DNA from 2 places in the Bernardetia sp. Wsw4-3y2 genome. Region 2 is predicted to be linked to the other one. Evidence: riboswitches for the same ligand, from Rfam matches in the RefSeq annotation. Region 2 holds a riboswitch; the other holds the start of a gene.
The links. Region 2 has a riboswitch for cobalamin ahead of metE (5-methyltetrahydropteroyltriglutamate--homocysteine S-methyltransferase). Riboswitches for the same ligand answer to the same signal wherever they lie in the genome.
Positions count from the first base shown of each region.

Region 1 (3,428 bases), 1.4 Mb from region 2:
AATAACTGCACAAATAGCGTGAAGAATAATTTCTCCTATAGCAACAGTTAATAGTGTAGACGTATTTGAGTCAATTTGTCTGTTTGCCATAAAAATAACAGCAAAAAGAAAACAACTAGCTATATTAAAATATGCCATTGAATATACTCCAAAAATCAGAAAGCATATCAAAAATACTACATGAGCAGAAAAACCTAAAACTCCTACCATCGTAAGAATAGCAAAATCTCGGTGCTTTTCAGGAGCTAAGTGTTTTGGAACACGTAAAAATGGAATAGAATCTAGCATGAACTATCTAAGAGAGTTTAAAAAATGACTATTGCCTTCTTTGTAGCTTGTTTTTTATTAAATAACATACAAAAAATAATGATTGAAAAATAGTATAAAGGCTAGGAGGTAATAGTTGGAGACATAACTAGATTATATAGATATAGTTTTATAAATTTTCTGATTTATTAGAAAAATTATATAAAATTAGAAATTATTTTATTCCATTTGTCTTAATTTTTCAGCTTTTGCAATTGCTATATTTCTATTCTTTTGAATAGAAGCCGAAATTAAGAATACTTATTTCATATAAAATCCAAATAGGAATTCCGATTAGACACTCACTAATTATGTCTGGAGGAGTATAAGAGCTATAGCCGTTGTTGGTGTCTCTACCGACGACCATCAAGAAAGGAAGTCAAAGTGAACCTTCAAAAAAGAAAACTTTTTAAAATATCAGTTGTCAATTATAAAAAAGATAAAACGCCTTATACTTGTCAAGTTCAAATCTTTCCTCTTTATTCTAATGAAGTCACCCATTTTATGGCTCTAGAAACACAAATAAGATAAATCTAGTAAAGGGCGATAAAATAATACAAAATCATTTCACAAAAAACACTACCTTTGCAGCTTGAAAAGGTGGTGTTTTTTATATAAAAACACTGAAAAGGGAATACGGTCATCATTTTATGTGATTTATTCCGTAACTGTACCCGCAACTGTGAATTTGGTTTTTTGATAGTTATCAAGTAATTCTACTTCAAAAAATAATTGTGTTCTACATACCACTGCCTAATTATAAATTTATTCAATTCGTAATTTTTAATTAGTTACACTGATTATTTCATAATTCGTAATTGATTTAGGTGGGAAGGTCAGCAATTTTTCAAATCAGTCAGGAGACCTGCCTTTTCTATTCTTGTACTCTCAGTTCGGGAAAAAACTAGAGTCATTATTTTATTTTATTCTTTTTAATTTTTATGTCTATTCGTAATTCTAATTTACGTCCAAACTTTTGGACTCTGTTTTTGTATGTTCTTATTTCAGTTTCTGTTTTTTCTTCTTGTAATGATGACGGAGAAAATACTCCTGATATTCTTGAGGGAAAATATGCACAAGGTTATTTAGTAGTTAATGAAGGTGTTTTTGGAATGAATAATTCTTCAGTTGGACACATCTCTACATCTAATAGTGTTACTCAGCAAATTTTTCAGACCGTTACTGGTGATAGTTTAGGAGATCAACTTCAATCTATATCTATTTTGGAAGATGAAGCTTATTTGATGGTAAGTGGAAGTGATAAAATTGAAGTTGTACATAGAGGAACATTCGAAAGACAGGCAACTATTTTTGATACTACCACCTTCAAATTTGCAAACCCTCGTTATCTTGCTGATGTTGGAAACAATAAAGCATATATTACTACTTGGGGAAATTTTGGAGATATTCCTGCAAAAATTTTGGTTATAGATACTCAAACAAAAAAAATTATTACTACAATAGAAGCTAGTTCAGGTGCTGAATATGTAGTGTTTGACAGTAAGACTAAAAAAGCATTTGTTGCTAATACTTTTGGTTCTACTATTTCAGTTTATAACCCTTCTAGCAATGTATTAGAAAATACAATTGATATTTCTCCAAATAGTCCAAAAGATATGCTTTTAGATAAAAATGGTGATATTTGGGTGACAGCATCTCCTTTTGGTTCTTCAACTGGAGCAATCTATAAGATAAATACATCTACAAATAGTATCGAAACTACTATTCAATTGAATGCAGGAAGTGAAAATGTAGGTGGACAGTTAGCTATTAATCCAAGCAAAGATATTTTGTATTATAATTTTAGCAGTGGAATCTATGAGTTACCTATTACTGCGACAGCTCAAGCTACAACTCCAATTATTCAGAATGGTGCTTATGGGGTAAGTATTGACCCTTCAAATGGTGATATTTGGGTAGGAATTGCTAATTTTCAAGGTCCAGAAGGAAATGAAGTAATACAATATGACAATAAAGGAACTCTAAAAAATACATTTACTGCAAGTGCAGGTCCTAATGAAGTTATTTTTCTTCCTTAATAATCTAAAATTAATACTATTTTATTTCTCCCTATTAAAGAAGTTGTCTCGTCTTGAAATAATGTTACAGTTTTTTAGATAAATTATATATACATCAGGCAGTTTCTAAACTGTCTGATTTTTCTTTTTTATAGGTTCTTATTTGAACATTTTCTTCTTGATTCTTTATTATATATTTGTACGCTTTGCTCTACCAGTTGTTTCATCCAAGTCAAATAAGATTGTTGAGTTTCTAGTAAAATTCTTGTTTCAAAATATGCATTGACATGTTCTGCAACTGCATTTTCGTAGGAATTATAAGATTCTGTAATACTACACCGAATACGATTTTTAGTCAAAATTGTTTGATATTCATCACTACAATATTAGGAAGACACATCAGAAAAATAAAAAACCACTTTTAGAGTTTATTTTCTAAAAGTGGTTTTTTGTTGGACTTTTGACTTCAAATAAATAAAGGCTACTCTGTCTCTACTTTTTTGACATTATCATCAGGGTGTCTGTCGATAAGTTTATTAAGAGGATCAATTCCAGCTTTTACAGGCTTTCCTTTTACTTTAATTTTTAATGTAGAGTTTTCTTTTGTGATTTGATGTTTTTCAAGATATAAAAGAGGAGCAAACTTATAACCTTCTGCATTTGCTTCGGTTGGTTCTTCTCCATAAACTCCAATATCTATCCATTCAGTCAAAGGCAATTCAGTTTCTTTTCCTAAAGAATCTGCAACTACTTTTCCACTAGAGAGTTCTAAGGTAACTTCATACATATCATTACCCAAATCTTTATAAGTTGCATTTTCGACTTGATTTTCATAAAAAGTAATGCTTTCTACTAAATCAGTAATCAAATATTGAAGCGAATCAGGGGTAACAGCTTTTATTTCGTTGGTCAAATCAGTTGTAGTTGGATAGTGTCCTTCACTAAACTTCCATTTATTGAGATAATTTTTCAAGGCAAGATTTATTTTATCTTCGCCAATATAATCCTGCAAAGCATACATAATCAAAGAACCTTTACGATAATGAATATATTGCTGTCCTTCTACCAAATCTAAAGGAAGCTCTTTCTTTTTTTCATTACTTC
Region 1 covers NZ_CP147017.1:4,804,721-4,808,148, forward strand. Annotated here, with positions in the region: gene V9L05_RS20220 (SpoIIE family protein phosphatase) at 1-288, opposite strand, end outside; cobalamin riboswitch at 888-1,194, shown strand; gene V9L05_RS20225 (DUF5074 domain-containing protein) at 1,248-2,345, shown strand; gene V9L05_RS20230 (hypothetical protein) at 2,474-2,683, opposite strand; gene V9L05_RS20235 (M1 family aminopeptidase) at 2,806-3,428, opposite strand, start outside.
Region 1: linked by a shared signal. The riboswitch ahead of V9L05_RS20225 (DUF5074 domain-containing protein) and the one ahead of metE (5-methyltetrahydropteroyltriglutamate--homocysteine S-methyltransferase) in region 2 are both predicted to bind cobalamin.

Region 2 (3,428 bases):
TGGTTTTACCATCCTCAAATCAGAATCTATACTTTCAGCCACTCCTGGATATTGAATTTTGACAGCAAAAGTTTTGTCTCCAATTTTTGCTTTATGAACCTGTCCAATAGAGGCTGCATTCATTGCCTCTTTGTCAAACTGCTCAAAAATATCATTCGGACTTTTCCCCAAATACTGCTTAAATGTCTTGACAACCAATGGAAAGGATAAAGGGGGCGCAGTATATTGAGCCATTTTAAATTTTTCACTATATGCGCTTGGAAGCATTCCTTCACTCATCGACATCATTTGTGCTACCTTCAAAGCACTTCCTTTTAATTCACTCAATGTATCATATACATCACTAGCATTAGCATCATCTAATTCTTGACGACTAAGATTTGGGTTTATTGTTTTCTTAGCATAGTGTTTTACGTAATTTGCACCTAATTTTACTCCTGTTTTAGCAAACTTGGCAGCTCTTTGTACTTTGCTAGTGGGTATGTTGTCTTGTGATTTGCGTTCCATAAAATTTTATATATAGCTATCGTTTTTTATAATTTAGTTTTGATAATATCTTTACTATCAATTCACTAACGGTTGATTAAAAGCAATAGTTTTGAAATTTGTATACAATTATCTTTTTTCTTTATTATAGCTTCTTATTTCTATTTCTACCATATCAGGACTACCTTTTTAAAAGTTTGATTTATATCAATTCAATTTGTAAATTAGTATCTTTCAAAATTAAATAAACTATACATTCGTAGGCTAAAATCTTAGAGAATCTCAATTATGAAAGGAATCGAATTTATTCAAGAAAATGGAAAGACAGTAAAAGCAGTCATTGATTTGCGAGTTCATAAAGAACTTTTTGATGAAATTTTTACTCGTTATCAAGCTGAAACTTTAGCGAATCCAAACTCTACTGTTCATACACATTCAGAGGGACATATTTCAGATAATGTTTCTGGAAATCATGATGCTATCGCACAAAAAGCAATTGAAGCAGCTCGTACTTATTTAGGAACACAGCATGTGATGGGAGGAGTTTCTAGCAATGGTTTGGATTGTTCTGGACTTACTCATTTGGCTTTCAAAGAAGCAGGTATAGAGCTTTCAAGAGATTCACGTTCGCAGGCTGTAAGTGGAGTAGACGTTTCTATAGATAATGTAGAAGCAGGAGATTTGGTTTTTTTTGCCACAGGAAGCGACCCAAATCGTATTAGCCATGTCGGAATTATTACCAAAACAGGTGATAGTAGAGATGATTTGGAATTTATTCATACTTCTACATCAAGAGGAGTTGTCGAAGAGCCTTTGTTTAGATACGAATATTGGCAAAAAGCGTATCGACATGCTAGACGAGTGATTAGTCCATTGGCTTAAATAAAATAGATGTAGAATTAAATTTTATTACTACCTTTGATACTGAATTATAGTTCTTTGTTATAATTTCTTTATCAAGCGAAAAAGGTTTTACGTTACGTAAATTAATAGGGAATTGTGTGCAAATCACAAGCTGTCCCGCAACTGTAAGTATCTCAATAGTTTTTATCCTTGTTGTCCACTGTCAAAAACGGGAAGGACGGTAAAAATGATACAAGTCAGGAGACCTGCCTTCTTCGTATTTGACAATGCTTTCGTGGAATGAAGCAGTTTGTTGAGTTGGTATATTTTATCTCAAAATAGTGTGATAAATAGTTTTACCTATTTATTTCTATTTAATGGGATAAGTGTGCCTTTTTACTATCTACATTTGTCTTTTCTATCTGCCAAAACATTGTGAATTTGTAAGCAATAAGAACTTTTAAATTATTCATTTATTTAAAAGTAATACCATGCGTACACAAAATTTAGGCTATCCGAGGATAGGTAGTCAGCGTGAACTCAAAAAAGCGACTGAGCAGTATTGGTCAGCTAAAATCAACCAAGAGCAACTCTTGGAAGCAGGCACAACCATTCGCCAACACAATTGGCAAATTCAACTTGATGCCAAAATTGATTTAATCCCTTGTAACGATTTTTCTTTTTATGACCAAGTACTTGATACTACTTTAATGGTCGGAGCAATTCCTCCAAGGTATCAAGAATTAGCACAAGACAATCAAGTTGCTGAAATAGATTTGCTTTTTGCTATGGCAAGAGGACATCAAAAAAATGGGTTTGATGTAACAGCAATGGAAATGACAAAATGGTTTGATACCAACTACCATTATATTGTACCCGAATTTGTAGCGAATCAAAAATTTTCTTGGTTTAGCAAAAAAGTAGTTAATGAGTTTTTAGAAGCAAAAAAAATGGGTTTTACTCCTAAACCTGTTTTGATTGGCTGTGTTTCTTATTTGCTATTGGGAAAAGAAAAAGAAACTGGATTTGATAAAATAGATTTATTACCTAATTTATTGGCTGTTTATATAGAGGTAATAGAAGAATTAATAGCTAATGGAGCAACACATATTCAATTTGATGAACCTTATCTTTCCTTAGATTTAACATCAAAAGAACAGGCTGCCATAACAACAACCTATAATTTAATTGCAAAAAAGTTTCCTCAATTGCACATTATCTTAGCTAATTATTTTGATTGCTATGGTGACAATTTGGGTACTGTATTAGATTTGCCTATTCAGACTTTGCATGTAGATTTGGTGCGTTGTCCCTCTCAACTAGAAGATATTCTGACTACCAATTTTATAAAAACTGAAACCAATCTTTCCTTAGGTATTGTTGATGGCAGAAATATTTGGAAAAATGATTTTCAAAATTCACTGTCTATTATCCAAAAGACTATTGATAAAATTGGTAAAGAAAGAGTTTGGATTGCTCCTTCTTGTTCTTTGATACATTGTCCTTGTGATTTGAGCTTCGAAAACAATGAAAAATCACTAAGACCAGAAGTGAAAAATTGGCTTGCATTTGCCAAACAGAAAATCGAAGAAGTAGTTACACTCAAAGAATTAGCCAATGGCGACAATTTGGAAGTAACCCAAAACAAACTTCAAGAAAATAAAGAGACTAATCAAAAACGTAAAACCTCTACACTAATTCATAATAAAGCTGTAAAAGAGCGTGTAGCTACTATTAAACAAAAAGATACACAGCGAAAATCTGATTTTCAAGTACGAAAGTTAGTCCAAAGAGAATCATTGAAATTACCATTGTTTCCTACCACAACTATTGGCTCATTTCCTCAAACGAGTGAAGTAAGGAGTTGGAGAGCAAAATTTAAAAAGGGCGAACTCACTCAACAACAATATGATGATTTGATAGCCAAAGAAACCGAACAAACTATTCGTTGGCAAGAAGAAACCGAAATTGATGTATTAGTTCATGGAGAATTTGAACGCAATGATATGGTAGAGTATTTTGGTGAACAATTAGAAGGATTTGAGTTTTCACAAAATGGCTGGGTACAGAGTTATGGTTCTCGCTGTGTCAAACCTCCT
Region 2 covers NZ_CP147017.1:3,364,724-3,368,151, forward strand. Annotated here, with positions in the region: gene V9L05_RS13640 (AarF/ABC1/UbiB kinase family protein) at 1-507, opposite strand, end outside; gene V9L05_RS13645 (C40 family peptidase) at 775-1,368, shown strand; cobalamin riboswitch at 1,437-1,618, shown strand; gene metE (5-methyltetrahydropteroyltriglutamate--homocysteine S-methyltransferase) at 1,821-3,428, shown strand, end outside.